DNA from 3 places in the Protofrankia sp. CiP3 genome. Region 3 is predicted to be linked to each of the others. Evidence: predicted binding sites of a transcription regulator. Region 3 holds the regulator's gene; each other region holds the start of a gene.

What was found. Region 3 encodes LexA, which represses DNA repair genes until DNA is damaged. Its sites were predicted from a motif close to CGAACNNNNGTTCG; they were not measured.
Region 1: the regulator LexA is predicted to act here: its motif matches at 3,622-3,635, upstream of MJ797_RS17530 (HNH endonuclease signature motif containing protein).
Region 2: the regulator LexA is predicted to act here: its motif matches at 3,749-3,762, upstream of MJ797_RS00565 (HNH endonuclease signature motif containing protein).

What each region holds. Positions count from the first base shown of each region.
Region 1 covers NZ_CAKJTM010000055.1:9,524-19,598, forward strand. The annotation lists gene MJ797_RS17520 (peptidase inhibitor family I36 protein) at 1-300, opposite strand, end outside; gene MJ797_RS17525 (hypothetical protein) at 422-1,324, opposite strand; gene MJ797_RS17530 (HNH endonuclease signature motif containing protein) at 2,357-3,517, opposite strand; gene MJ797_RS17535 (2'-5' RNA ligase family protein) at 3,953-5,932, opposite strand; gene MJ797_RS17540 (OmpA family protein) at 5,935-7,167, opposite strand; gene MJ797_RS17545 (hypothetical protein) at 7,326-8,153, opposite strand; gene MJ797_RS17550 (ATP-binding protein) at 8,153-10,075, opposite strand, start outside.
Region 2 covers NZ_CAKJTM010000001.1:121,145-131,219, reverse strand. The annotation lists gene clpB (ATP-dependent chaperone ClpB) at 60-2,666, shown strand; gene MJ797_RS00565 (HNH endonuclease signature motif containing protein) at 2,846-3,685, opposite strand; gene MJ797_RS00560 (polysaccharide deacetylase family protein) at 3,845-4,681, shown strand; gene MJ797_RS00555 (pseudouridine-5'-phosphate glycosidase) at 4,733-5,674, shown strand; gene MJ797_RS00550 (MMPL family transporter) at 5,803-8,046, shown strand; gene MJ797_RS00545 (nucleotidyltransferase) at 8,043-9,140, opposite strand; gene MJ797_RS00540 (GNAT family N-acetyltransferase) at 9,375-9,887, opposite strand; gene MJ797_RS00535 (NAD(P)-dependent oxidoreductase) at 9,880-10,075, opposite strand, start outside.
Region 3 covers NZ_CAKJTM010000017.1:53,468-63,542, reverse strand. The annotation lists gene rny (ribonuclease Y) at 1-131, shown strand, start outside; gene miaB (tRNA (N6-isopentenyl adenosine(37)-C2)-methylthiotransferase MiaB) at 287-1,768, shown strand; gene MJ797_RS09175 (class III extradiol dioxygenase subunit B-like domain-containing protein) at 1,783-2,511, shown strand; gene MJ797_RS09170 (alpha/beta fold hydrolase) at 2,514-3,359, shown strand; gene hflX (GTPase HflX) at 3,397-4,797, opposite strand; gene MJ797_RS09160 (EAL domain-containing protein) at 4,847-5,743, opposite strand; gene miaA (tRNA (adenosine(37)-N6)-dimethylallyltransferase MiaA) at 5,793-6,671, opposite strand; gene lexA (transcriptional repressor LexA) at 6,710-7,483, opposite strand; gene MJ797_RS09145 (LysM peptidoglycan-binding domain-containing protein) at 7,740-8,042, shown strand; gene nrdR (transcriptional regulator NrdR) at 8,153-8,602, shown strand; gene MJ797_RS09135 (vitamin B12-dependent ribonucleotide reductase) at 8,724-10,075, shown strand, end outside.

The sequences.
Region 1 (10,075 bases), on a different contig from region 3:
CCGGCCTATGCACTTGCTGGCGCCGGAGTATCCGCTGCCCCAGTACACGTTCACGTCGTCATACGTCTCGGCGTAGCCGTTGTTCCACACCGACGAGGCCTGGTTGAGCATGTTGCCCCCCGGGGAGCAGGTCGACCAGTTGGAGTCGTCACCCTGCCAGGCGCAGTATGGGCCGCCGTAGTTGACGTCCCTCCAGGCGTAGAAGTTGCCGTCCGCCGCCTGGGCCGCAGCCAGGGGCGCTCCGGCGAAGGTGAGAGCAGCGAGGGCTGACACGATCGCCACTTTCCTGAGCTTTCTCATGAGATACCTCCCGTTGATGCAGGGCGAGTGGTGGTGGGGCCGGCGCAGGTCGAATGGTTGCCGGTCGATCGGCCGAGTCGCCGATGCCTGTCTCGCAGGCTCCGCGCCGCCTGTGGCGGCCCTATCCCTCCCCGGAGCGGCCGATATCGGCGAGGGCGGCGCGTGCGCGGGGCAGGGCCTCGTGTTCGAGGCGTGCCCGGGTGTCGACGTCCGTCTGGTGCTGTCGGGTTCTCTGGATTCGGTATTGTTCTTCCATCCGCTGCAGGTCCGTGGACATGCCCGTGCTGTGCGCGCACTCCGCCTCGGCGACCGCCGTTCGTATCTCCTGTGGGCGATCCGCGCTCTGCGGTGACCGGAGAAATGCCTCGCGGGCCTTCAGCGGGGTGAGGTAGTCGAAACCGCGGGCCTTCATGCAGGACGACCACCGTCGAACAGCCGATTCGAAGCGGTCGTCGGCGGTGACGTCAGCGCGCCACAGGGCAGTGAGGGAGTCGGTCACCGAGGTGACACGAAACCAGGAGGCCAAGTCCCCGTAGATTTCCTGTTGGGCCTGCGAGGTACAGCCGTCGGCAATCCGGCCCATGGTCACCCCGTCGGGGGTCCTGACCTCAAGCCGTGCCGCGGACTGCCGCCCGTTAAGGGCTTCCAGGGCACGTGCCTGCTCCGCCGACGGCAAATTCTCGAAGTATCGCCTGTTGGGGTCGGCGGCGCGCAGCCGGCTGCGCTCGGCGTCGATGTCGCTTCCGTACCCGTGCCGCGAAGCCCATTCGACGTCGTCGATCACGTAGGGAAAGTCGCGGTCCTCCGGCAGTGGCTGTCGGGGCACGGCCCACATCTCGAAGCCGTGATCCTTCATACAGGAACGTGTCAGCATCTGCTCCGCCTCGTGCAGCACCTCCTTCTCCGGCTCGGTGAGGGGCTGCCCCCCGGCTACCTGACGAGGCTTGTGTGCACTGCAGGAAACCATCGCCAGCAGGGCTACCATGCCCACCATCATTAGGGCGACTGGTTGCCGAAGGCGCATGTCGCCTCCTTCAACCACGGGCCGGCGGCCCGCGAAAGGATTTCTCATTACGAGGCTTGTGTGCACTGCAGGAAACCATCGCCAGCAGGGCTACCATGCCCACCATCATTAGGGCGACTGGTTGCCGAAGGCGCATGTCGCCTCCTTCAACCACGGGCCGGCGGCCCGCGAAAGGATTTCTCATTCCTGTCGCCACGGCACCGAACTATGCCGGCGATTCCGCTGGCCGCCATCCTGCGAGAAGCCCGGTAGACAGGTGCGCCCTGGCGTGCTATCGGAACTCGGTCGTGCCCGCCCCCGGAATACCGGCTCGGTAAGAGCGCCCGGCAATAGGGGCGTGGATCAAGGAGTGGGGCTGGGGTGCGTGCATCGCGAGGCGGCGGAGGGAGCCACCGGAGGTGTTGGGTGGTGACCGACGACAACGCGGCGAGGTGCGTGCCCCAGCCCCGCGACGCCGCGTCCCCTATTGCCGGGCGCTCTAAGTGTTCGGTGATGCCGTGGAAGCGCACGTCGGGAACCCGGTCGGCGTCGCCGGTCGGGTGGGTGCTGGCTGCGGCGGTGGGTCAGTCCGCGGGTCTGGTGTGTGCGTGGTGACCGGGCGGGTCGGTGCCGTCAGGGCCGGGTAGCCAGGGAAAGAATCGTTCCAGGGCGGTGTCTTCGGGTGGCTTGCCTCCGGCAGCGGCGCAGGCGTGAACCGGCCCTTACCGACCGGTTTCGCCGGCACCGGCGCCACGACCGTGCGCGGGCCCGGGCAGGCGCATCGGCGCCAGTACCGTCGCCGCCGATGCACGATCCGGGTGATCGTCACCTGCCAGTCGATAGCCCACGCCGACCCACCGGTCGTCAGCTGATGACCGGTGACCCGTCAAGTGCCACCCCACAGGATGCGATGCTGGACCTCGGACCTCGGACCTCGGACCTCGGACCTCGGACCTCGGCTGCGGTGTCGGCACCGGCTGTCTGGAATCCCCACTGGTGGCCAGGTGAAAGTCCCCGCATGAGCCGCGGTGACTGTTTTTGGAATGACTGCTTTCAGAACGGTGGTGGGTCCAGCTCCGGCTCCGGGTTCGGAATGCAGTCGATGTAGGGTTCCGGGCTGGTGTGGTGGACACGTTTCTCCGGGCTGGTCCAGGTGACCGAGCCTCTGGAGCCAGCCAGGTCGACCAACCAGTTCCCCTTGTGTTTCATGCGGTGGTGGCGGCGACACAGAGTGAGCAGGTTGGCCGGGTCGGTGGTCCCGCCGTCAGCATGGGGCTGGACGTGGTCGAGGTCGCAGGCCGCGGCGGGTTTACGGCAGCTTGGGAACCGACAGGTGCGGTCCCGGGTCTGCACGTGACGGGCAAGCGCGGCTGAGGGGAACCGTCGCCGGCTCACATCCAGGAGACTGCCGTCGACGGGGTCGGTGAGGATCCGCCGCCAGGTGGCGTTGGCCGCGCAGGCCAGGTCGCGGGCGAGCCCGGCGGGGATCGGCCCGTGACCGGCCAGCTCGCCGGGGGCGTCGGTCAGCCCCAGCAGGGTGTCAGCAGGCACGATCACCCCGATCTCGATGTGGACGGGTTCGTAATCATGATGGCGGCCCAGCAGAAGGTCGGTGAGGACGTCCGCGCGGCGTTCATCCATGCTCCGGGGATCGTCCGGAGCGCCGGCACAGCGGGCGAGGGCGTCGATGTGCTGGTAGGCGGCCTGGGCGTCGGCGGCCGGCAGGAACGCCCACAGTTCGGCCATGCCGTCATCGAGGGGCCCGATGCGAACCTGCCGCTCCCGGCGCTGCTTCTCGTGGCGCCGCTGGGCGCCATCGGGGTCGACGGCGAGCACGGCCCGGCGCAGTGCCTGGCGGAACAGTGTGTGGCTGGCTCGACCGCCGCGGGCCAGCACCTTCTCCTCGACAGCGGTCGCGTGGACCTGCGACAGCGAGTCGGTGGCGTCGGCGACCGCGCGCGCTCGGCCCAGGTCGATCGCACCGGCTGCCAGAGCGGCCAGGGTGGCCGGTAGTCGGCAGGTCACCGTGTGCGCCAGCTTCAGCTGGGCGGCTGCGGCGCCGCACGACAGGTCCAGTTCGATGGCGATCTCACTGGCGGCGAACTCGCTGAACACCGGGTCCGGCCCGGCCGCGGATCGCAGCTCGACGAACCGGGCCTGCGTGCGGATCAGCGCCGCGTCCAACCTGGCTTTCTCCTGCACGATGGTCGTCATGAGGGTCAGGCAGGCATCCGCATCCAACCCGGCGATGGGCTCGGGGCCTGCGCACGCATCACATGGTGGACACACATCAGATCGTGCGCATCCATCGGATGTATCGAACATATGTTCACTTTAGCTCGCCATCCCGACATTTCCACCCCGTTCAGCGATCTGGACTCGTCTGGCGGGCCACCGCGGACGCCTTGAGCATCGCGGCAACCTCGACGGCCCGATGACGATTCCGCGTGGACAGGGCGTGTTCCTGGATGTTCCAACCCCGGCCAGGTGACTGCTGGTGTCGCCCTTGATCGACCGGGCGGTTGTCCTTGCCGCGTGCTGGATCAGCTCGGTGGATGGCGCTTCCTGAAGCGGACCGCCCACGACCTTCAAGGTGCCTGCGAGACCGTCGCGTCCGGGTACGCTGTCGCTGTCGACTCCGCAAAATGATCAATCGGCGGTGGGGCCGTCGTCCCAATCGGCATCCTCGTCGCTGTTCTCGCCGGCTCCCAGCGGCAGCCGGGCCACCGTATCCCACTCGTACGCGTGGCTCTCGCGGCGCAGCTCCACCAGGGCGACGGAATGGACCACGACGCGGATCCGGGGCAGCTCCCGCAGGGCCGCGACGGTCTCGACGACCGGGCGCGCGTCGATCGTTTCGCCGACGTAGGCGATGTTGATATATGGGTGGAACTCGTCAGGTTCGCCCATGGCTTTCACCGTGCGGGCCCCCGCGTCAAGGAGGTGGTCATTCAGGGCAAGCAGCGGCTCCCAGGGGACGACGGCGAGTCCGATCGAGTCCGGGGAGCCGGTCGCCGGACCCACGATCAGCGTGAATGGTTCGATGGCCGCGAGCGACCGACGGGCCTCGGCAACAGCACGGTTGATATCGCCGATGTCGTCGATCTCGTCGCCGAAGGCCAGCCGAGCGAGGGTGAGTCGCAGCTCGTCGGGGGACACGCGGTCGAGGCCGGGCAGCTGCAGCCGGTCCTGGCACCGTGTCGCCAGTTCGTGCAACTCGGCGGCGCCCTCGAAGGTCAGCACCCAGTGGTAGGCGCGACGTCCGGGGGTCCAGCCTGGACGGTTCCAGTGAGTGGTGAGGGTGTCGAGCCTGGCAAAGCGATGCCAGTCGGCGGTCACGGGATCGTCGGAGGATGGGATGATCCGGTCTTGCCACTGGCCGTCCGCCAGCGCCACCAGCTTGTTCAGTCGATCCACAGCGGATGCGGGGGAGTACGGGCCGAGGTTGTGCGCGGCGTGCAGCACATAGCCGAACGCCGGCGGGGTCCGCGGCGTGCGCGCGAGCAGGCCGGCGCTCATTTTCCCGTCGGGCGGCTCGGGATCGAGCGGCTGGCCGGATGGCGGCAGCAGCCCTGAGAACCGCAGCCCCGCCATCACCCACAGATCGTCGACAGCGCTGTACGTCGACCAGATCAGCCCGCGCAGGCCCGCCCAAGCGTCCTGCTGCACGGCGAGGGCGTTCTCGGCCTCCTGCCGGAGCCGGTGGTAGTCATCCTCGGCCGCGGCGAGTTCCGCGGCGGCATCGTTGGCGCTGTCGGCGTCCGGATTGTGAATAGCGATCTTCATGACGATCGGGCTGACGCTGAGCATCACCAGGAGGAAGACGACCACCACGGTCAGGTAGGGGCCGGATGCCCCGCCGCTGGCACCGCCGTTTTGGCTGAGCTCGTTGGACAACCGTCCCGCCGTCGTCAGGAAATCGCCGCGGGCTTTGGCGGCCATGCCGATCAACGCCAGCACCGCGACGGCGAGCGCACCCGGCACCCGCCATTCCGGCCAGGGCGGTTCGGCATCCGTCCATCCGGCACGCCGCCGGCGCCATATGACGACCGGTTCAGCGAGCAGATGGCCGGTCCAGAACAGCAGCAGGGCCAGTCCCACCCCCGGCAGATAGGACAGCCAGTACTCGACGGAGGCAACCGAGCTGCCGACTCCGGTCAGGTAGCGGAACAACCGGCCCAGGAACCAGACCTCGAACAGTGCCACCACCAGCGTCGCGGCCATGGCAAGCGCCGACAGCGACAGGAAGCGGGGCACCCGCAGCTGTCGGCGCCGGTCGTGTGGCCCGTCGTCGGCGTAGCGGGCCTGCACCCGGGCCGTCTGCCGGCGAGTGGCGAGGATCCGCTCCTGCCGCACGAAGGTGGCCAGGGCACGCAGGGCGGAGTCGGTCGCCGTGGCCGCTGTGATGAGGGTCCGCAGCGCCTGCTCGATGCCCGGCCGTGCCGAGTGCACCACCTCGGCGCTCTCTCGGAGCACGAGCAGGTGCGCGGTATCCTGCGGATCATCCTCCGCGTGCTGGGCCAGGAAGTCCGCCAGACAGCGGCATGCGGGCGCCGCGGGCGCCGGGCACGGCGGGGATGCGGCGCACAGCGCCCACGGTCGTGGTTCGAGTGAGAATCGCCGGCTCACCGTCATCCTCTCGTCTGGCCGAGCGCGATGACGATCTCGACCCGGCGGTTGCAGCTCATCGCGGCAGGGTCGGCGCTGTCGTTGGTGCGGTGTTCTGGTCCGCAGGCCGGACTCGGGCGGCTCTTGCCGAGCCCGACCGCCTTGCCCACAGTGAGCCCGTCGGCCCGCAGCGCGTCGGCGACCCGCTGCGCCCGGCCCAGCGAGAGCAGATCGTTGTGGTCGTCCGTGCCACGTGAGTCGGTGTGCCCGTCGACCTCGGTGACGGTTCCGGACGCTCCGCGCACCCGCCGCTCCACGTCGGTGAGCGCGGCCTGGGCCGTTGCCAGCAGCTCGGTGGAGTCGGTGCCGAACAGCATCCGGTCGGGCAGCGTCACGATGATCGTTCCGCTGTCGCGTCGCTCGGTGACGGCGGGAAAGGTGACGGCGGCGTCCGGCATGCCCGGCGTTCGGGCCGCGGGACCGGTGCTCACGGACCCGCCGGCCGCCGCCGTGGCCTCGCTGTGGATGTCGCACGACGTCGGGTTCGCGGTGGCCGCGCCGCATAGTCCGCGCCACAGCGCGGTCAGCCAGTCGAGCTGGGCGGTTGCCGGCGACGGCTGGTCGTCCGCCGGATGGCCGATTCCGAACATGGTGACCTGGGCACCGGTGAGGTCGGGCAGCTGCCCGGCCGTTCGGCAGTCAGTGACGATTTTCTGTACGTCCCCGGCGATGGGGGATTCGAGCAGATCCGCGCAGCCGGAGTTGACTAGCCCGTCGGAGACGACGACGTGGCGGGAGCCGGACGTGGTGGCGCTCTGGTGGGCTGCTGCCGCCAACGCGCCAAGGATGTCGCTGCCCGCCGCGCGGGCCGGTGCCGCGGCCGCGTCCGCCAGCAGCCGCCGGGCGCAGCGCAGGGAAGCGACTTGGGCGCTGGTCCGCTGGTCGGGGTTGGCCAGCCGCGGGGTCGCCACTGTGGCCCAGGCCATCGTCGTAGCTGAGCCGTCGAAGCCGGAGATGGTGATCGTGTCGCCACGCAGCACCGCCGCGCGGGTCGCGGCGTCCAGTTCCGGCATTGCCGCGTAGGACGGGCCAGCGTTGCCCCGGACACTGGCGGAGCGGTCGAGCAGCAACGCGGTGATCCCGGCGCCTGGGACGGCGTCCGGTGTGTCCGGACGCCCGGCGCAGCTGTCCGCCTCGGACGAGTGGCTGCCCGGCCGGCAGGCCACGAACAGGCCTGCGCCGACGGCGAGTGCCATTCCCACGACCAGCAGGCGCGGCCACCGGGCCGCCGATCCGTCGGCCTGTCGCGCTGCCGCCGCCGGGACCGCTCGGGCCGCTGTCCGTGGGGTCGGTCGGACGGCCGGTCGCGGTCCCGACCTGCGGGCGGGCGGGCGGCGCCGACCTGCGGCGGGACTCATCGCGTGCCCTCCGGCGTCGACGGGCTCGACCAGTCGGCCACCGGTAGTCCGGCCCACTGCATCAGCCGGACCAACGCGGAGTTGTGCGCCACGTCGAACTCCAGCAGATTGACGTTGTTCGCGTTGTCCACCGCCTGGAACACCGTTGTCAGCAGCTCGTCATCTTTGGCCTCGCGCTGCTCGGCGAGCTGGTCGACGACGTCCGCGGCGTGCTCGGGCTGCGCGGCCAGCCGCAGCAGGTGGCGCGCCAGGTACGGTGCCGGGGGCAGCTCGGCGTCGAGCGCGTCGATGCCGAGCATCGCCAGCAGCCGCCGCCACTGCGTCGCCATCTCGGTGTAGTTGCTGACGAGCTGCTGGGAGAAGTCGTGTAGCGCGTCCTGCTGCAGCGCCCTGGTCCATGCCTGCTGCTGCAGTGCCCGCACGTCGGTGTGCAGAGTGACCTCGGCCCGGGCGGACCATCCCAGCGTCGTCTCCGGCAGGCCTTGGCGCGCCAGTACGTCCAGCTGGGCGTTGAGGCAGGTCTCGGCCTCGGCGGCCTGATGCGGCGGGTAGGCCCGCAGCACGCACCTGGTCGCCACGGCGATCTTCTCCTGGACGAGGCTCTCGTAGTCGGCTGCTCGGCTGCGGATCTCTGTCACTGGACGCTGTCCGTCGTGCCAGGCACACCGCACCGTCACCTCGAAGTCGTAGGCATCGCCCTTGCTCGGCGTCTGGACCGGCTCGCCGACGATGATCCATGCCACCTCGGGGCGGTCCTCGGGCGTGCCACCGATCCAGGTGCGCAGTCGCCGCAGCGGCCCTCGCCGGTCGGGCTCGGCACTCATCACTGGGCTCCCATCGGTCCGAAGATGTCGTTGATCAGATTCTGTGCGGCGGGATGGCCGCCGGAGTTCCGCCAGTCCGCCCACCACAGGTCCGCGTAGAAGCGCAGACGCTTGACCAGCTCGCCGTGGTTGGCGAGGCGGATGAGCAGGTCCGCGGTGGCGCCGGCCCGCTGCGGCCGGGTGTCCGCCTCCATGCACCACGTCCGCAGCAGCGGCCAGCCCAGGGCCGCCAGGACCGGCGCGGTCAGCAGCAGCCGCCACAGCTCGTCATGGATCTCCCGGCGGTGCGGGTCGGTGCCGACGTGCCCGTCCAAGGCCCATCGGGTGCCGTCGTCTGGGCCGTCGTCGGAGGCGAGGTAGAGCAGGCAGCCGGCGGCGTAATAGAAGACGGTGGGAGGGCGTAGCCGCAGCTGCGTCTCGTACGCCCCCCGCAGCCGCAGCCGCAGCCGCAGCCGTACTGCCCGTTCCCGTACCTGCTCGATCTCCTGTACCCATTGATCGAGCAGGTCGAACACCTGCTCGATCCCGCCGGCGGACGCCACCGCGTACACCACCTCCATGGCGAACGCGAGCGGCTGGCGGTTCTGCCGTAATGGCACGGCCGCGGTGCGGCGGACCAGCTCGAGGGCCTCCTCGGTGCGACTGGCCCCGGGCGCGGTGGCGTAGACCAGCAGCGCCGTCGTCCGCCACCGGTCCCCCTGACCGCTCCAGCGCCGCACCTGTTCCCACGCCCGGTCGGCGATCAGCGGGTACTCGATCATCGCCGCAACCGTCCAGGCCGCGGCGCGCTGGCCCGACCGGCTGCGGCGGATCCACGGTTCGACTAGCTCCGCCATGATCAGGTCGAAGTCGTGGGTGGCGAACCGGCCGACGGCCTGCGCCGCTCGCACCTGCACCGCCTCGGGTTCGGCGCGGTGCGCGCCCACCAGGGCGAGCTCGGTGAGCCAGTGCCGCAATGCCGTCTGCGTGAGGTGGTGCTCGTCCCAGACGAGGTCGAGGACAGCACCCGCCATCGCCGGATTGCGGAACCGGACCCGGCCGGCGTTCCCGGCTGGCGTGTCGTCCCCGTCACGGTCGATCGGGCTCGCCTCCACCCACTCCAGCAGCGCCGCGGTCGGCTCGGTGAACGATGTGCCGACCCGCATGCCCGGCCGGCCGTCGCTGAGGATGTCCCGCAGCCGGTTCGCGGCCCGGATGACGAGATCGAGCGGCATGTCGTTGCAGACAGCGAGGGCGACCAGGAAGGCTCGCCGAAACAGCCGCACCGCCTCGGCGGAGCGCGGTAGGTCCTCGGGGGAAATGCCCCGTAGCGGATCGGCGAGCAGGTACGCGGTATGCCGACGGACCTGCTCATCGAGGTAGGCGTCCGCCGGAGAGCCGTCCCGCAACGCGCTCGCGACCAGCGCCGCGATCTGCGCGACCTGCCGCAGGGGCGCGCCGTCCAGCGCACTGAACACCGATGGCGGCAGCCCCTTGATTTGATCGTCCCGGCATGCGTACTGCCTGTGGAGCAGAATCTTCAGTACGTCGGCGCGCTCGGGCATCTCGTGCCGCACCGCGTCGCCCCTGATCAGTATCGTGGCGCCGGCGGTTGTGTCGATGGTGAGCACGAACCAGGCGCGATGGAAGCGCGCCAGCCGGGTCAGCTCGTCGACGAGCAGGTCGAACCCGTCTCGGCGGGCCGCCGCGGTGACGTCGAAGACGTAGCCGTAGCCGGTGCGCAGGCTGGTCGTGGTGAGTCGGCTCGGATCGGTGCCCGGGTCGAACAGGGCGACGCCAGCGCCCTCCGGCAGCACGTCGGCGAGCGCGCATAGCGCGAGGCTGGTGCGTCCGGAACCGTCCGGGCCGACCAGTAGCCTGACCGGGCTGTGCCGCAGCTGGTCCGCCAGCTCCTGCCGGCTGGTGGGGACGCCGAGGCTCGC
Region 2 (10,075 bases), on a different contig from region 3:
TCAACTATTCTGAGCGTTAGTGAAGATGGAACACACAAAACGATCATTCTAGGACTCCCATGAACGCTGACCGGCTCACCGCCCGCTCCCAGGAAGCACTCTCCTCCGCAGTCAGCCGCGCCACCGGCGACGGCTCGCCGCTCGTCGACCCGCTTCATCTGCTGGTAGCCGTCCTGAGCCAGCCGAACGGGGTGGCGATCGACCTGCTCGACGCCACCGAGGTCCCGCTCGCCCAGGTATGCGCCCGCGCGGAAGCGGCGGTCAGCCGGCTGCCACACGCCACCGGCGCCAGCGTCTCCCCGCCGCAGCTGTCCCGGCAGCTCATCACCGTCCTCGACAACGCCGAGCGGCAGGCGAATCGGCTCGATGACGAATACACCTCGGTCGAGCACCTGTTGGTCGCGCTCGCGGAGGAGGGCGGTGAGGCCTCCCGGGTGCTGACCGAGTTCGGGGCGACGGCCGAGACCCTGCGCGGAGCCTTCGACACCGTCCGCGGCGGTGTCCGCCGAGTGACCAGCCGCGATCCCGAGGGCGCCTACCGGGCGCTGGAGAAGTTCTCCGTCGACCTGACCGAGCAGGCGCGGGCCGGCAAACTCGACCCGGTTATCGGCCGTGACGCCGAGATCCGACGGGTTGTGCAGGTCCTGTCCAGGCGGACGAAGAACAACCCGGTCCTCATCGGTGAACCGGGCGTCGGCAAGACCGCAATCGTCGAAGGCCTCGCGCTGCGGGTCGTCGCCGGTGATGTTCCGGAGTCCCTGCGCGACCGGCGCATCGTCTCGCTCGACCTCGGGTCGATGGTTGCCGGGTCGAAACTGCGAGGCGAGTTCGAGGAGCGGCTGCGGGCCGTCCTCAACGAGATCCGCTCCGCCGAAGGCCGGCTCATCACGTTCATCGACGAGCTGCACACGGTGGTCGGTGCCGGCGCCGCCGAAGGTTCCATGGACGCCGGCAACATGCTCAAGCCCATGCTCGCCCGCGGCGAGCTGCGCATGATTGGCGCGACAACCCTCAACGAGTACCGCACCCGTATCGAGAAGGACCCAGCCCTGGAGCGCCGGTTCCAACCGGTTCTGGTCGGCGAGCCGTCGACGGAGGACACCATCGGCATCCTGCGCGGGCTCAAGGAACGCTACGAGGTGCACCACGGTGTTCGCATCACCGACGCGGCTCTCGTCGCCGCCGCCACCCTGTCCGACCGGTACGTCAGCGGGCGCTTCCTGCCTGACAAGGCCATCGACCTTGTGGACGAGGCCGCGTCCCGGCTCCGGATGGAGATCGACAGCCGGCCGGTGGCCATCGACGAGCTGGAGCGGGCCGTCCGGCGCCTGGAGATCGAGGAGATGGCTCTGGCCAAGGAGAGCGACAAGGCATCCAAGGACCGTCTCGGCCGCCTCCAGCGCGAACTCACCGAGAAGCGGACCGAGCTGTCCAGCCTGACCGCCCGCTGGCAGCGGGAGAAGAGCTCCATCGTCGAGGTCCAGAAGGTCAAGGAGGAGCTGGAGAACGCCAAGCGGGCCATTGAGGTCGCCGAGCGCGACCTTGACCTGGCCAAGGCCGGCGAGCTGCGCTACGGCACGATCCCCATCCTGGAGAAACGGCTCGCCGCGGCAACCGACGCGCTGCCCGGCGCGGACGAGGCAGACGGCGCAATGCTGAAGGAGGAGGTCGGCCCGGACGATGTGGCCGAAGTCGTCGCCTCCTGGACAGGAATTCCCGCCGGCCGGCTGCTGGAGGGTGAAAGCGCCAAACTGCTCCGGATGGAGGACGAGCTGCACAGGCGCGTCATCGGCCAGCGGGCCGCGGTACGTGCTGTTTCCGATGCCGTGCGCCGTGCCCGCGCCGGCATCTCCGACCCGGACCGGCCGACCGGCTCTTTTCTCTTCCTCGGCCCCACCGGGGTCGGCAAGACCGAGCTGGCGAAGGCGCTCGCGGACTTTCTGTTCGACGACGAACGCGCGGTGGTGCGCATCGACATGAGCGAGTACGCCGAGAAGCACTCGGTGGCGCGGCTCATCGGCGCGCCACCCGGCTACATCGGATTCGAGTCGGGCGGGCAGCTCACCGAGACGATCCGCCGCCGCCCGTACAGTGTCATCCTGTTGGATGAGATCGAGAAGGCGCATCCGGACGTTTTCGACATCCTCCTGCAGGTGCTCGACGACGGGCGTCTCACCGACGGCCAGGGCCGGACGGTCGACTTCCGCAGCACGATCGTGGTACTGACGTCCAACCTCGGGTCGCAATTCATCGCGGATCCGACTCTGTCGCCACAGGTGCGGCACGATTCCGTGATGGTCGTCGTCCAGGAGGCATTCAAGCCCGAGTTCCTCAACCGGCTCGACGATGTCCTGGTCTTTGACCAGCTTGACCGCGACGACCTGGCCCGCATCGTCGACCTCCAGCTTGGCCTGCTGCGAGCCCGGCTCACCGACCGGCGGATCACGCTGACGGTCACCGACGCGGCACGTGCCTGGCTGGCCGACGCCGGCTTCGACCCGGTTTTCGGGGCCCGCCCGCTGCGGCGGCTGGTGCAGACCTCGATCGGAGACTCGCTGGCCCGGGAGCTGCTCGCCGGCACCGTACGGGACGGCGACGAGGTTGTCGTCGATGTCGGCCCGAACCGCCGTGGTCTCCAGGTTCACCCCGCGGTGCATACCGGATGATCGGTTCGGACTACGGCGTGTTTCGGAAGTCGTGGTTCGATCAGGGAGCCGCGTCCAGGTAGTTCCTGGCAAGGCCGCAGGCCACACCGATACCGGATGAGTTGTATCGGTGTGGCCGAGAACGCAGCCAGAGGCCGCCTGGACGTGGCGAGCCGGACAGATGGCTTTCGAAACACGCCCTAGGGCTCACTGTCGGCGTCGGCTCCCCGGATCCGCCAGGTGCCGATGTCGTCGCGGTAGAGGGTCTCGCCTTCCTCATGGAGCCTCCGATGATGCCGCCCGCATTGCAGAACAAGATTGTCGAGCTCGGTCGGCCCCCCATCGATCCAATGCACGAGATGATGACCGTCGCAGAACGACGGCGGCCGGTCACAGCCCGGGTAGACGCATCCGCCGTCGCGGAGCTCCAACGCGCGATGCTGCGCGGCAGAGACCGTGGGAGCCTCCCGACTGAGATCGAAAATTTTACTTTCGCCCCAGGTCAGCAGATGACTGACTTGTGCGTCGCACGCGATCCGGCGGATGGCGGCAAGACTGATCGGCCATCCGCCGGTGAAACCAGCACGGACGGTGAGCCTCGTGGGAAACTCCGGCGGACGGACCGCCGCTGCCGCACGCGCGGGGACGGCAGGAAGATCCGGGCCGGCTTCTGAGGCCGCCGAGGTTGCTGCCCGCATCGGCGGTAGCAACGCCGCGACATCGACTACAGCGGTCAGCTGCGGTCGATGGCCATGCACCTGCGAAAGATCTGCCTGGCCCAGATAATGTCGGGCGATTTCGACCAGGGCGTCCGCCCGACGCTGGGCTTTGGAGCGCGTATCGTCCGCCGCGGGCGCTCCTCCCATAGCCGCGTCCAAGGCCGCGGTGACGGTCTCCCCTCCTTCCGCGTCGAGCTGGCCCCGCAGGAACATCTTGCCCTCGAGCGAGGACGACACGGTCAACGCACACGCCCGATGAGCTCTGTTCCGATCTCCGCTCACGGCGTCAGGATCAGAGAGCGGATCGAACCGAGCCGCCATACCCCGCCGTGCGGGCAGATCAGCCAACCGCATACCGGCCACCCCTTCTACCCCAAAGGAAGTCGAACTCACGTTCGAAGCATAGCCGAAGCGAAGAGCGCGATCAACCCCGCGAAACGCGCGATGGGGCTGACCCAGCACCGGCGGTAAGGTGCTGCGGTGTGCTTTTCCGGTTCATCGACTCGGCGCGGCCTGCTCGCGGGTGCGGCGGTGGTGCTCGCCGGATGCGCGGCTGGCGGCCGTACCAGCGGTGGCACCGACAACGGCGGTGGTGACAGCGGCCGCGGCGCCGAGCCGTCGGCGGGCACGCCGCCAACGGCCACCGCGGGAGTTGTCCCGCCGTCGGCGGGTGCCGCCGCGGCAGCCTCCTCAACACCATCCACCGGAGGCGGCCCGGCGACCGAACTGGTACGCGCGAGCTCAGGCCGTCCGGAGGTGGCGCTGACGTTCCACACCAACGGCGACATCGCTCTGGTCGACGGGCTCCTCGCCGCCGTGGCCCAGGCCCAAGTGCCGATCACCTGCATGTTCGTGTGCAACTGGCTGGAGCGGTACCCGGACTACGCCCGCCGCGTCCGGGACGCCGGACACGAAATCGGGAACCACACGTACACCCATCTCGCCGATCTTGACCGACAGAGCGCTGCCGTGGTGCGCTCGGAGGTGGAGCGCTCGCAGGAGATCATGGAGCGGGTGACCGGCGGGCCGGGGGACTACTTCCGGCCCTCAGCGATGCACCATGCCACCCCGACGGTGCTCGCCGAGGCTGGCCGGGCTGGTTACGCGCACTGCCTGTCCTACGATGTGGATCCGCTCGACTACACCGACCCCGGCGCCGACGCGGTGGTCACGCGCACGCTTGCCGCGGTACAGCCCGGCTCGGTGGTGAGCCTGCACTTCGGGCATGCGGGCACGATCCCCGCCTTGCCTCGAATCATCACCGGTCTTCAGCAGAAGGGGCTACGCCCGGTGACGGTACACGATCTTTTCGCCTGACCTCGACCAGGCGCGGCGGCTGATGGCGCCGCGCCTGGATAGTGTCGGGCGATGCGAGGGCTCGCGGTTGCCGACGAGGTCCGGGCAGCGCTGGGCACGGGGCAGCCGGTGGTCGCGCTGGAGTCGACACTGATCGCCCACGGCCTGCCGCGTCCCCGTAACCGGGAGGTCGCGGCCGAGCTGGAAACGCTGCTGCGCGACCGCGGAGTGACGCCGGCCACCATCGCCGTGATCGACGGGACACCCACCGTCGGCCTGTGCCCGGATGCGCTCAGCGCAATCGCGGAGGCCTCGGATGTAGCGAAGCTGTCCGTCCGGGACCTGCCCGTCGCCTCCGCGCTGCACCGTACCGGCGCGACCACGGTCGCCGCCACGTCGCTGCTCGCCGCCCGTGCCGGCATCCGCGTCTTCGCCACCGGCGGGCTCGGCGGGGCGCACCGCGGCTGGGCCGACAGCGCGGACGAATCCGCGGACATGGTCACGCTGGCCTGTACCCCGATCACCGTGGTCTGCGCGGGGGTGAAGTCGATCCTGGACGTCGGCGCGACGCTCGAACGGCTGGAAACCCTCGGCGTGACCCTGCTCGGGTGGCGAACGAACAGCTTCCCCGGTTTTTACCTGTCCCGGACGGAGTTCGCTGTCGACTGGCGGGTGGAGGACGCGCGGCAGGTCGCCGCCGTCATGGCCGATGCCGACACGCTCGGCCTGCGCTCTGCCGTGGTCGTCGCCAATCCGGTGCCCGAGGCCGAGCAGCTCGACCATGACCTGCATGACCGGGTCCTCGCTGAGGCGCTGGCCGGGGCGGCCCGGCGGGGCCTGCGCGGGAAGGCCGTCACCCCTTTCCTGCTGGAGACGTTCCACCGCGAAACGGCCGGCGCCAGCCTGGAGACGAACATCGCCGTCGTCCGCAACAACGTGACCGTCGCCGCCGGCATCGCCACCGCCTGGGCCACCGAAGCTGGCGCTCCGGGTGTCGATGGAGCCGCAGGCTGATGGGGCACAGCATGCCGCCTGCTCGAAAACCCTGATAACCCGTCACGCTGTCGCGCCCGCCGTATCGCTTCCGTCTCAGACGGCCTTCCTGCGAACATCCTTGCTTGGGACCGGAGGCGGGGATGCTGGTGGACAGAGCCTGGAGAATCGTCGCGTGGTCGGCCCGGCCACGGCTCAAGTGGGCCGCCCTCCTGCTGTGGATCATTATTACGGTCGTTGTCAGCCCACTCGCGTCCAGACTGGCCGACGCGCAGAAGAACGACGCCGCGGCCTTCCTGCCCGCCGGAGCCGAATCCACCCGCGTGCTCACGGCCCAGCGGCTCCTGCCGGGCGGGGACGCCGTACCGGCGATCGTCGTCTTCGCCCGTGATCCCGAGCTGACCTCCGCCGACCGGGCAACGGTGGAGGCGCTCGGTCACGAGCTCCAAAGGTTCTCCGTAATCCCGATCGGTGGGCCTATCCCGTCCCCCAGGGGCAATGCGCTGCTGCTGAGTATCAGCCTCGCGCAGCGGTCAGACATCGTGGATTTCACCCATGACGTCAAGGAGATCCGCCGGATCGTGCGCAATGCCGCGCCGCCCGGGCTACAGACGGGGCTGGCCGGACCAGCCGGTCTGTTGACAGACTCCTACGACGTGTTCAGCGGTGTCGATACCACCCTGCTGTTCGTCACCGGTGGGGTTGTCGCGGTCATTCTCCTCATCGTCTACCGCAGCCCTTTCCTGTGGCTGGCGCCGCTGCTGTCGGTCGCCATCGCCGACCAGGTGGCCACCGCCCTGACCTATCTCGCGGCCAGGTACGGCGAGCTGACCGTCAACGGGCAGAGCGCTGGAATATTACGGGTGCTTGTATTCGGCGCGGGCACCGACTACGCGCTTCTGCTCATCGCCCGATACCGAGAGGAACTGACCAGGCACGAAAGTGCGCACGAGGCAATGGGGGTCGCTATCCGCCGGGCCGGGCCGGCGGTCGTCGCCTCCGCCGCGACGGTCATCGTGGGCCTGCTGTGCCTGTTACTGGGCGATCTCAACTCCGACCGAGGTCTCGGCCCGGTGGGAGCCATCGGTATAGCCGCGGCGCTGGTAACGATGATGACGCTTCTCCCGGCCGTGCTTGTCGCGTGCGGCCGGCGGTTGTTCTGGCCGTTCATCCCCGTGTACGGCACGGGAGCGGTCGAGGAATCCGGTTTCTGGTCACGGGCCGGCGCTCGAATCGCCGCGCGGCCTCGCCGGGTCTGGATCGCGGCCACGCTGGTACTGACCGGGCTGGCGTTCGCGACCGTACATCTGAACACGGACCTACGTGGAGATCAGGGATTCACCGGACCGGTGGACTCCGTGGTAGGTCAGGAACTCGCCCAGCGCAGTTTCCCGGCTGGCGCGACCGCGCCGGCATATGTCATTGCCAACGCCTCGGCCGCGGCCGACGTCCTTGCCACCATTCGCGGAAATCCCGCGGTCACCGCTGCCGAAGAAAACGGGCGCGGAGCGAACCTGGTCCAGTTCATTGCTATTCTTTCGCCGCCGCCCGACACGAAGGCCTCCTTCGACACGGTTAAACAGCTCCGGGATGCCGTCCACGCGATACCCGGCGCGGACGGGCTGGTCGGCGGAACAACCGCCGTGAATCTGGACGTACGCACCGCCTCCGTGCGCGATCAGCGGGTCGTCATCCCCGTGGTCCTGAGTGTCCTGGCCGTGATTCTCGGGCTGCTGCTGAGGGCGGTGGTCACCCCGTTACTGCTGATCGCGACCGTGGTGCTGTCGTTCCTGGCCGCGCTCGGCGCCAGCGCGCTCGCATATGACTGGCTGTTCGGCTTCGCCGGTGCCGATCCCTCCCTGCCATTGCTGGGATTCATCTTCCTGGTAGCGCTGGGAATCGATTACAACATCTTCCTGATGATCAGGGTCCGGGAAGAAGCTGAGAGAATCGGCCCCGAGCCGGGAGTACGCCACGGGCTTGCCGTCACCGGCGGCGTCATCACCTCGGCGGGAGTCGTGCTGGCGGCCACCTTCTCGGTACTGTTCATCCTGCCGCTGGTACAGCTTGCCGAGGTGGGCTTTCTGGTGGCGTTCGGCGTGCTGCTCGACACCCTGGTGGTGCGCTCGATCCTCGTCCCCGCGCTGGCGCTCGACATCGGCCCGAAGATCTGGTGGCCGAGTCGCCTGGCGACGCTACCGCCGGACCGGCTCGGGACAGCCGGCGCCGGCTCTGCCACCGACCATCAACAACGCCGAGGTCCTAGTCGGGCTTTGGGGCACACAGAGCACACAGAGCACGCCGTGACCACGCCCCGGGAGGCGGCATCCGCCATCACGGACGTGCCGCGGTCGCGAAGGGACTCTGCCACCGATATCCGCGAAAGCCCCTAACCGAAAGTCGGAAACTCCGGCCCGAATACCTGCCGCCACAGGTTGACAGCATCCTCGTGCCGGCCTGCCTGTTCCGCTTCAACAGCGTCATCAGCATGGGCACGGGCGAAACGCACCGACTCCGCAAGGGCGTCGCAGTCGCCTGGCTGCAGGTACGTCGACAGGTCACCGCCGACCTCCGCCGGGTCGTAGGCGGTGAATCCCTTGTTCTCGATGTGCCTGAAGACCTCCGCCAGCGCTTGCCGGGTGTTGAGCCCACGGTTGATCAGAATCTTGCCCGCGAGCGCCTCCAGGTGGAACGAACGCAGATGACTGCCACAGACTCGATTCCACGCCTTGAGCAGCCGAACCGCCGAGGCGACCCGCGGGCCCGCGTCCGCCATCCAGCTCGCGTGCCGCTCAGGGCGGGTCGGCAGCCATCCGCCCACACAGTCCGGCATGACATAACCAGCCCGCGGATGGTCGAAGGCGGGCACGAGATGGACGTCCGGGGCTGAGTTGTAGACGATGCGCATGGCCTGGCCACGCGTGCCGATCGTCTGGATGCGGTCACCGCCGATCGCGTTACGGACACAGAGCAGCAGGTCGCGAGAGTCCCAACGGAAGCGCTTCCACGCGCTGTTGGCGGCGCTGAACACGACAAAGATGTCAACCTCGTCCAGCGGGCGGATCATCGTGTCACGCCCCGCGGAACCGATGGTCGCCACACCGACGAGAGGCAACGCGCAGCGCGGCGGGAAGATCGCCCGCAGGGCCTGCTCGGCGTCATCCCGCCGGGCGTCGATGACCGCGCGGTCGTCGGCATTGAGGCGGACCAGGTCGTCGAGCTTGGCGAACGCACGAGCGGTGGTACCCACCAGCAGAGGGCCGGTCATGGCGCCCGTGATGGGACCGGTCTGTGGATTATGCGGATCGATACACGGATCATCCGGGAACAGCGGATTGCACGCCCCTGGCCCGGACTCGTCCGAACGGCGCCAATGTGGCGGAATAATTAGATGATCATACGTGACCTCGGACCCGCGCGGTCGCACTGGACCTGCCTCGTCCGGACTGTTCGTAAGTGCGACTTCACGCTGGGTTTCCACGCTCACTCTGAGAACCTCCCAGGCGCCTTCGCGCCAACCGTACGGTCCCCCATCCATGACACGCGCCGATGATCAACCGACACGGACGCGCGAGCTGGGCGACCGGTCCACACCGTCCCATTCGCGACATCGCATCTATGGTGCCGCATCCTGCGGCGAGGTAAACATCGGGGCCAGCTTGGTAACTCTAAGTTATGAAAATGATGAGAATGCGACCGTGCCGCCCGGACAGTGGTGACGCTACGGAGGCGGCGGCCGGAACCAGACCCGCCAACCATCCGCCAGCACTATGTCCGCGGGCACGAACGCGGTCGCCACAGCCAGCCGCTCACCCGTGCGGTCACCCACCCGCACCCGGCTCTCGACGACTACCTGACCGCGGAACTCCAGCCAGCTGGCCAGCGCCCGCAGCGCCTCGGTGGCATACCCCCGACGCCGGTAGGGACGTCCGATGGACACCGACACCAGGGCACGCCGGTCAACGGCATCCACCGCCAGCAGCCCGACAGCCGCCGAGTCGTCACCGCGTACCGTCCACGTCATCACACCGCGCCCCGCACCGGCTCGGCGGCGCAGGTCCCGCCGTAGCGCGGCGGTCGGATCGCCCGCCGCGTCGACAGCGATCCCCTGCGCCCGGTGCAGGCACGCACCCGCCAACAGCGGTCCCAGCTCCTCGGCCACGAAGCCCGCGTTCCACACCGTCAGGGGAAGCGCGAGCAGCCTGGATGTCGTCAGGGTCGGCCCCTCACCCACGGCTGGCGGGCTTCGCAACGCCGAGCAGTCCCCGCTCTCTCAGCAGCACCTCCGTGCGAGCCATCCCCTCGTCAAGGCCAACGCGGGGCTGCCAGCCGGCAAGGCGTCTGATCTTTGCGATCGAGTAGGTACCCGTTCGGGTCAGCTCCGTCAACGCAAGGGGGCCAAGATCGACATAAGATCGAGGA
Region 3 (10,075 bases):
AGGTCGATGACATTGCCGCCCACATGTTGGCTCGTGATGTCGCCAAGCAGATCGAGGACGAGCTGACCTACCCCGGCCAGATCCGGGTCACCGTCGTCCGGGAGACCCGCGCCGTTGAGGTTGCCCGCTGATCCGTCTCTACCATGATCGATGGTGGTGACGGCGGCGTTCCGTCATCCTGGGCGGCGAGGTCCCGCGCTCACGCACCCCGCCGCTGACCCCGGCCTCGACGGCATTGGGGCTGGCGGACCAGGAAGGTCCGGGTTGCGCACCGTAGGCTGGCTGCGTGAGTCCCCGCAGCTATCAGGTCCGGACGTTTGGCTGCCAGATGAACGTCCATGATTCCGAACGCATCGCCGGCATGCTTGAGGCCGCTGGCTACGTGCCAGCTGAAATTGGCGTTGACGTCACTCCTGATCTGGTGGTCTTCAACACGTGCGCTGTGCGGGAGAACGCCGACAACCGGCTCTACGGCAACCTCGGCCAGATGTTTCCGGCCAAGCAGCGTCACCCGGGAATGCAGATCGCCGTCGGCGGCTGCCTCGCGCAGAAGGACCGCGGGCTGATCGCCGAACGTGCGCCCTGGGTGGACGTCGTCTTTGGGACGCACAATCTCCACCGGCTGCCCGTGCTGCTGGAGCGCGCTCGGCACAACGCGGTGGCCGAGGTCGAGATCGCTGAAGCCTTGGAGGTCTTCCCCAGCGCACTTCCCGTCAAGCGGGCAGCCCATCATTCGGCCTGGGTAAGTATCAGTGTTGGCTGTGACAATACCTGCACGTTCTGTATCGTTCCGAGCCTGCGGGGCAGGGAGACCGACCGTCGGCCCGGGGAGATCCTCGCCGAGGTCGATGCCCTGGTCGCCGAGGGTGTTCTGGAGATTACGCTGCTCGGCCAGAACGTGAACTCCTATGGCCGGTCACTGGGTGACCCGGGAGCATTCGCGAAACTGCTGCGCGCCTGCGGGACGGTTGATGGCCTGGAGCGGGTCCGGTTTACCTCGCCGCATCCACGCGACTTCACCGACGATGTGATCGAGGCGATGGCGGCGACGGAGGCGGTCTGCCCACAGCTGCACATGCCGTTGCAGTCGGGATCGGACGCGGTGCTGCGGCGGATGCGTCGTTCCTATCGTCAGGACCGGTTCCTCGGGATCGTCGAGCGGGTGCGGGCGGCATTGCCCCACGCCGCGATCACCACCGACATCATTGTCGGTTTCCCTGGGGAGACCGAGGCCGACTTCGCCGATACCCTGCAGGTGGTACGCGAGGCGCGGTTCGCCAGCGCCTTCACGTTCCAGTACTCCCAGCGAGCCGGGACTCCGGCGGCGACCATGGCCGGCCAGGTGGACCGGGCAGTTGTTCAGGACCGCTATGACCGGCTGGTGGCCGTTCAGGAGGAGATCTCCTGGGAGGCCAACCGCATGCTCGTCGGCCAGCGGGTGGAGGTACTGGTCGTCGAGGGCGAGGGGCGCAAGGATGCCGCCACCGGGCGACGATCTGGCCGTGCCCGTGACGGCCGGCTTGTCCACCTCCGGCCACCGGCTGTTTCCGACAGCGCGGACCCAGGGATCCGGCCCGGTGATGTGATCGAAACTGTGATCACCAGAGGCGCGCCGCACCATCTTGTGGCGGACGATCCGCCACTGACCCATCGACGGACCAGAGCGGGTGACCTCTGGCAGATCGCGCGGCACACACCGAGCGATGCTGGGGAGACCGGGATGACGCGGCGGCTGACCGACCTCGGTATGCCCACGCGCCACCGGTAATGCTGCTCGCGGCGGTGACCTGCCCGCATCCACCGTTGCTCATTCCCGAGGTGGCGCGAGGCGAGCCGGTAGCTGTGCGAGAACCGGCAATCCAGGCCGTTCGTCGGCTGGTCGCATGGGAGCCGGACCTTCTCGTGGTTGTCGGCGATGCCCCACGAACGGCGGCATATGCGGCCGGCCAGTCGGGATCCCTGACCGGTTTCGGGGTGTCCCGCTCGGTGACTCTGGGACAGGCAAGCCAACCTGGTCAGCAATGCCCGGACCGGCCGACGTTGCCGTTGTCGTTGACGGTCGGAGCCTGGCTGCTCGAACAGACGGCATGGCAGGGGGACGTGGCCGGATTCGGCGTGAGCGCGATGACCGTCCCGCGGGAGGCTGCCACCATCGGCGTCACGTTGGCTCAACGTGCGGCCAGGGTCGCGTTCCTGGTGATGGCGGACGGCAGCGCGCGGCGGACGGTCGGCGCTCCCGGCGGCTTTGATGAACGCGCCGCGGCTCATGACGACACGGTGGCTGCGGCGTTGGCCGCGGCTGACGCGCCCGGGTTGCTGCGGCTCGAGCCCGCTCTCTCCCGTGAGCTGATGGCGGCGGGCCGTGCCTCGTGGCAGGTACTGGCTGGCGCGAGTCTTGTTTCCAGGCCGAGTGACACGCACGAACGGTCATGGATATCTTACGCTGAGTACGTTGGTGCGCCTTACGGTGTGGGGTACGTGGTCGCCTGCTGGAAATGGGGGAGTCACTAGTAATGCTCTTGACGTCGACGGAACTGCCACCGGGAGTGCGGCGCTTGACCTACGCGGGTCTGGCGGCACTGCGAGCTGGCTCACCAGCTGATCCACCGGTCGTCCTGCTGCCCGGGTACACCGGGAGCAAGGAGGACTATCTGCTGATCATGAAAGGGCTGGCGCAGGCGGGGTTCAATGTCATCGCGATCGACCAGCGTGGCCAGTACGAGTCGCCGGCCGCCGATCCGGAACGGGACTGCATGGTCGAGGCACTGGCTGCGGACGTAGGGCGCGTGGTCGACGAGATCGGCCGGCCGGTGCATCTGCTCGGCCATTCCTTTGGCGGTCTGGTCGCCCGTGCCGCGGTCATTAACCGGCCTTCGATCATGGCCAGCCTGGTGTTGCTCAGCTCGGGTCCCGCGGGCATCGTCGGCGCCCGCCGGATCGCGTTGCGAGCCATGCGGATCGTCTACGACCGCAGCGGTCGCGACGCGGTGTGGGCCGCGGTGCGCGTCGCGGACACCACCGTCTATCCACCGGGTGGTTTGGAGTTCCTCGAGCGCAGGTTCTTCGCCAGCAGCGACATTGGCCTGCGGGTCATGGGTGAGCAGCTTCTTGGCGAGCCTGACCGGGTCGGCGAGCTCGCGGCTGTGATCCGCGAGGCCGCCGCGCCTGTTCTGGTTGCGCACGGCATCGCCGATGACGCCTGGCCGCCGCATCTGCAGGCGGACATGGCCGTGCGTGTCGGTGCCCGCTACGAAGTGATCCCTGACGCCGCGCACTCACCCGCGACCGAAAATCCACCGGCTACCGCGGCGGTGCTGATCGATTTCTGGCGCGAGGCCGTCGGCCAGCGGGCGGCATAGCTACACGAGCTCGACCGGTCGGCTTGCCCATCCGTTTTCAGGCTGGTTCGAGCTGGAACACGGCGAGCTGGGCGGCGAGGCCGACCGGTACCCGAGCCCGCAGAATGGTGCCGTCCGCTGTGTGCCCGAGATCGAGGACCTCGCCGTCGGCGTAGACCCGGGACACCAGATCCCCGCGGGCGAAGGGCACCAGCACACGCACGTCAACCGCGGGGTGCGGTACATGTTCGGTCAGCGCCTCCACCAGGGTGGTCAGGCCCTCGCCGGTGCGGGCCGACACGAAGACCGCGGTTGGGATTTCTCGGCGTAGCCGAGCCAGTACCGCCGGGTCCGCCAGGTCGGTTTTGTTCACCACGATCAGCTCGGGGACGTCACCGGCGTCGACATCGTTGATCACCGTGCGGACAGCCGAAATCTGTGACATCGGATCGGGATGCGAACCATCGACCACGTGCAGGAGAAGATCGGCGTCCGCGACCTCCTCCAAGGTCGAGCGGAACGCCTCGACGATCTGGTGCGGCAGATGGCGGACGAAGCCGACGGTGTCCGCGAGGGTGAAGATCCGGCCGTCCGGGAGTGTGGCCCGCCGTACCGTTGGATCAAGCGTGGCGAACAGCGCATCCTCGACGAGCACGCCCGCGCCGGTCAGGCGGTTGAGCAGCGAGGACTTGCCGGCGTTGGTGTATCCGGCGATCGTGACCGCGGGTACACTGCTGCGTTGCCGTGAGGACCGCTTCGTCGCCCGGACCGTCTTCATGTCGGCGAGTTCCCGGCGGAGTTTGGTCATGCGCGCGCGCAGGCGCCGCCGGTCGGTTTCGATCTTTGTTTCACCGGGGCCCCGGGTGCCGATGCCGCCGCCGGACCGTGACATCGACTCACCCCAGCCGCGCAGTCGCGGCAGCATGTACTGCAGTTGAGCAAGCTCGACCTGCGCCTTGCCTTCCCGGGAGGTCGCGTGCTGGGCAAAAATATCCAGGATCAGCGCGGTCCGGTCGATGACCTTGACCTTTACGACATCCTCCAGCTGGCGCAGCTGGCCGGGGGTCAGTTCCCCGTCACAGACAACGGTGTCGGCGCCGACAGCGGCAACGACCTCGCTCAGTTCCCGGGCCTTGCCGGAACCGACGTATGTCGCGGCGTCGGGAGTGTCACGGCGCTGGACGAGCGCGTCCAGGATGACCGAGCCCGCCGTGGTCGCGAGTGCCGCGAGCTCGGTCATGGAGGTCTGGACGTCGGTGGCGGTCCCGGTGGTCCACACGCCGATGAGGACGACTCGTTCCAGCCGGAGCTGGCGGTATTCGACCTCGGTGACGTCGTCGAGTTCGGTCGTCAGACCCGGAACTCGGCGTAGGGCCGCTCGATCGACGAGATCGAGTCCCTCGCCGGTGGCGTCGAAGAACTGGTCGCGGATGGTGTCCTCAACGGCGGGAAGCGTCATATTTGCCCTTCTCTGACACACGGTTGCATGCGGATGGTCGATCCGTTACTCAGCCGGCACCGGCGGGTGCGCGCATCGGTACGGTGGCGGCGTGGCGGGACGTGGGGCGGGAAGACGCCGCGGATGGACCCGATCGCTGCTGCCACCGGTCTGGCCGGCCGCGGCCGAGCGCGATCATCCGGGCGTCGTCGGTGGGAACGGGTGGGCAGAACAGCCGGCCGGCGCCGCGGTCACAGTTCATCGCCGCCAACCTGGATGCGATGACCGCGCTGTCGACGCCTTCTGCCGCCACCATCAGCCGGCGTCGGTGAGCCAGCGTAATGATCGAGGCCAGTACGGCTTCACCTTCCAGGTCCCGCTGCATCGCATGAAGGAACCGACCGTCGATCTTCACCATGTCCAGCGGCAGGACATCAAGAGTCGACATCGAAGCATACCAGGTGCCGAACCCGTCAACACCGATCGCTGGCCCGAACGAGCGTAGCTGGGCCAACAGGCGGGGGACCCCGATGTGCGCCAGCCCAAGAGTCTGTTCGGTGAACTCCAGCCCGAGGGCTCCCGGCGGCAGCCCCCGGTCACGCACGAGGTGTTCCACCTCGGCCGCGAAATCCGGCCTGGTCAGCTGGTCGGCAGTGACGTTCACCCACAGGCGAGGTGGGCGGATCATGGTCCCTGAAGCCATCTCGTGCCACGTCCGAGCCTCCGTCACGGCGGTCCGCAGCACCCAGCGTCCGACCTGTTCGGACAGGCCGGCCGCTTCGGCGACCGGCATGAACTGTGACGGGCGCATCAACCCACGATCGGGATGCTGCCAACGCAGAAACGCCTCCATTGCCGGGACCGACCCGTTGTGCAGGTCAACCTCGGGCTGGTAATGCAGCTGCAACGATCCGTCGTCGAATGCGGCGCACAGGGCCGGGACGAGGTTCAGCTCGAGCGCGGTCACAGATGTCTCCAGACGCCGGGATGAACGGGTCGCCGGTACCCATCGCATGTCAGGCTGAGCTGACCATGCCCGCCACCTGATCGACGTCGGGATGGTCTAGCCAAATTATGCGGGGATCGCGGCGAAACCACGACCTTTGTCTGCGGACGAATCGGCGCGTCGCGGCAATTGTCGCGAGCCGGGCGGCTTCACTGGATTCGATCTCGCCATCCAACCACGCCAGGACCTGGGCGTAGCCCAGGGCGCGTGAGGCGGTGCGTCCTTTCCGCAGGCCCAGACCGGCGAGCGTCTGAACCTCTTCGACCATGCCGGCAGCCCACATCTCCGCCACGCGGTCGGCGACTCGGATATCAAGGTCATGATGGTCGAGGCCGATCTGAACGACGTCATAGACCGCGCGGTGTTCCGGTAGGGAGGCGGCGAAGCCGCCGGTGAGCTCCAGCACTTCCAGCGCGCGCACGATGCGGCGACCATTGCTGGCCAGGATGGCGGCAGCCGCTCTGGGCGCCCGCGCGGTCAGGTCGGCGTGCAACGCGGCCGCCCCGCGTTCGGACAGCTCCTGTTCAAGGCGCGCGCGTACCGCCGGGTCGGTGCCAGGAAACCTGAGGTCGTCGATGACAGCCCTGATGTAGAGCCCTGAGCCGCCGACGAGCACCGGGGTCCGGCCGGCACTCAGCAGATCGTCGATGACGGTTCGTGCTCTGGCCTGGTAGGACGCCACGTCAGCGGCATGGGTGATTTCCCAGATGTCAAGCAGATGGTGCGGGACGTCTCTGCGCTCCCGCGTCGGTACTTTGGCTGTGCCGATGTCCATGCCGCGGTAGAGCTGCATGGAGTCGGCATTGACGACCTCACCGCCGAGTACGGCGGCAAGGTCGATCGCGAGTTCGCTTTTGCCGGCCGCGGTCGGCCCGACGACCGCCACCATGCGTCCGGCTTTCTCCCGGTCGGCACAGCCAGCCACGATCAGACCCGGCGCAGAACCGCGACGATCCGGCCGAGGATCGCCGCCTCGTCACCCGGAATATCGGCATAGGCCGGGTTCTGTGGTTGGAGCCATGCATGGCCATCACGGTGACGCAAGGTCTTGACCGTGGCCTCGCCATCGATCATTGCGGCGACGATCTCGCCGCTGTCCGCGACCGGCTGTTGCCGGACGACCACCCAGTCCCCGTCGCAGATCGCGGCATCGACCATGGAATCCCCGACAACGCGTAGCATGAACAGGGTGCCCTCGCCGACGATTTCCCGGGGAAGAGGGAAGATCTCCTCAACCGCCTGTTCGGCAAGAATCGGCCCGCCCGCCGCGATGCGGCCGAGGACGGGTACGTAGGCCGCGTCGCGACGGCCGTCCGGCGGGACCACCGATCCGTCGGCACCGGCAGCCGGCGTCGCTGGTGCCCCGAGACGGAGGCTGTCACGTGCCGCCGGGCGGACCGGTGCGTCCGCGGAAAGTACCTCCATGGCCCGCGGGCGGTGGGGGTCACGCCGTAGGAAGCCCTTCTCCTCCAGCATCCTGAGCTGATGCGCGACGCTGCTTGTGCTGGTCAGCCCGACCGCTTGGCCGATCTCGCGCACGCTGGGGGGGTATCCGCGGCGCTCGACGGCATTGCGGATCACCTCCAGCACCTTGCGCTGGCGGGGGGTCAGGCCCGACGCGTCCGCCGGCCCGTCCGGCAGGTCGCGCACGCTGCCGCGTGGTGGCCGGCCACGTCGGGCGCGGTTGGGGTCGGTGGTCATACCTGCCGTTCTCCTTCGTTTCGCGGTCGTGGCAGACTCCGCTCCCGGCGGACCCGGTGGTTTTGCCAGGAACCGGCGCTGGTGGTCACAACCGACATCTCATCGGTACGACCGTAACTGCCGTGACCGAATTTCTCAAACGTCTGTTCGAGCGTGTCGTGGCGATTCCGTCGGGGTCGTGCGGTAGAAACTCGATCGGGAGTTCGATCGAACGGATGTTCGTCGTTTGCGATCTCGGAGGTTGAAGGAGTGTGTGGTGGAGAGGTCGGCTGAGCCTCCACTGAGGTTGACCAGGAGAGGTCGGGCGGTCCTGGTCGTCCTCGTCGCGGCTGTCTTCTGTCTGGTCCTGTCGCTCGCGCGGGTGACCTCGTTGGCCTCGTCGCGTGGGGGCGGCGGGCCGGCGCGTGTTCATGTGGTCCAGTCCGGGGAGACCCTGTGGGGGATAGCGCGTGGGCTGGCGCCTGAGGGTGACACCCGGGTGGTTGTGGCGCGGCTGGCCGGTATGAATCAGCTCGACACCACCGATCTTGTTCCGGGTCAGGCGCTTCGCCTGCCCTGACCGTTGGACACGCCGGCGGGTTTGCCAGGCCGTGGTGGCTGACTCTATCGTCCACCACAACATGTGGTAGTTACGAAGGTGTAAGTCATCAAGATCTTGGGGGATCGTCCGTGCGATGCCCGTTTTGTCGACACCCGGACAGCAGGGTTGTCGACAGCCGCGAGACCGAGGAAGGTGCCGTGATCCGCCGTCGGCGATCGTGTTCGTCCTGCGGCCGCCGGTTCACGACGATCGAGGAGGCATCACTACGGGTCATCAAACGCAGCGGGGTCACCGAGCCGTTCAGCCGCGCGAAGGTGGTGGCGGGGGTGCGCCGGGCGTGCCAGGGCCGCCCGGTGGAGACGGACGCGCTGGCCCAGCTTGCTCAGCTGGTCGAGGACACGCTGCGTGCGTCCGGAGCGGCCGAGATTCCCTCGGACGAGATCGGCCGAGCGATTCTCGGCCCACTGCGAGATCTTGACGAGGTCGCCTACCTGAGGTTCGCCTCGGTGTACCTGGCCTTCGACTCCCTGGCGGACTTCGAGACCGCGATCGCCGGTCTTCGGACGCAGGCCAGGTAGTTCACCAGCTGGTTACGGCGTGTTTCGGAAGTCGTCGTTCGATCAGGGAGCCGCGTCCAGGTGACTGTCGAAACACGCCCTAGTCGCCGCCCAATGCCGTATCCGCCAGACGAGGAGCGCCATGACCGAGACCCGCGGCACGAAGTCGACCCGGCCCGCTGGTAAGACCACCGGCCTGAAAGTAGGACGTGTCTACACGTCACCCGGTGTACATCCCTACGACGAGGTCACCTGGGAGCTGCGGGACGTCGTGATGACCAACTGGCGGGACGGTTCGGTCAACTTCGAGCAGCGCGGGGTGGAGTTCCCTGACTTCTGGTCGGTGAACGCCACGAACATCGTCACGAGCAAGTACTTCCGCGGCGCGTTGGGCGCTGCCACGCGCGAATGGTCGCTGCGCCAGCTCATCGACCGGGTCGTGCGCACCTACGCGGCCGCCGGGCAGCAGAACGGGTACTTCGCGTCGGAGACCGACGCCGAGGTCTTTGCGCAGGAGCTGACCTGGATGCTCCTGCACCAGGTCTTCAGCTTCAACAGCCCCGTGTGGTTCAACGTCGGCACCTCGGCGCCACAGCAGGTCTCGGCCTGTTTCATCCTGTCCGTCGACGACACGATGGAGTCGATCCTCAACTGGTACCGGGAAGAGGGCCTGATCTTCAAAGGTGGCTCGGGTGCCGGGCTGAACCTGTCACGCATCCGCTCGTCCAGGGAGCTGCTCTCCTCCGGCGGTACCGCGTCCGGCCCGGTCAGCTTCATGCGTGGAGCCGACGCCTCGGCCGGGACGATCAAATCAGGTGGCGCGACCCGACGAGCCGCGAAGATGGTCGTGCTTGACGTCGACCACCCCGACATCGTCGACTTCGTCGAGAGCAAGGCCCGTGAGGAGAGCAAGATCCGAGCGTTGCGGGACGCCGGCTTCGACATGGACCTCGGCGGCCGTGACATCGTCTCGGTGCAGTACCAGAACGCCAACAACTCGGTCCGGGTGACGGACGAGTTCATGCGGGCGGTGCTCGACGGCACCGACTTCCACCTGCGGGCCCGGATCGACGGGCGGATCATCGAGACCATCGGGGCGCGGCCGCTGTTCCGCACCATCGCGCAGGCCGCGTGGGACTGCGCGGATCCCGGGATCCAGTACGACGACACGATCAACGACTGGCACACCTGCCCGGAGTCCGGCCGGATCAGCGCCAGCAATCCGTGCAGCGAGTACGTGCACCTGGACAACTCCAGCTGCAACCTGGCCTCGCTGAACCTGATGCGGTTCCTGCGCGACGATCTGACCTTCGACGCGGAGGCGTTCGTCGCCGCCGTCGAGCTGGTTATCACCGCGATGGACATCTCGATCTGTTTCGCTGACTTCCCGACCCCGGAGATCACCCGGGTGACCCGGGCGTTCCGCCAGCTCGGGATCGGCTACGCAAATCTCGGTGCGCTGCTCATGGCGACAGGCCGCGCGTATGACTCCGA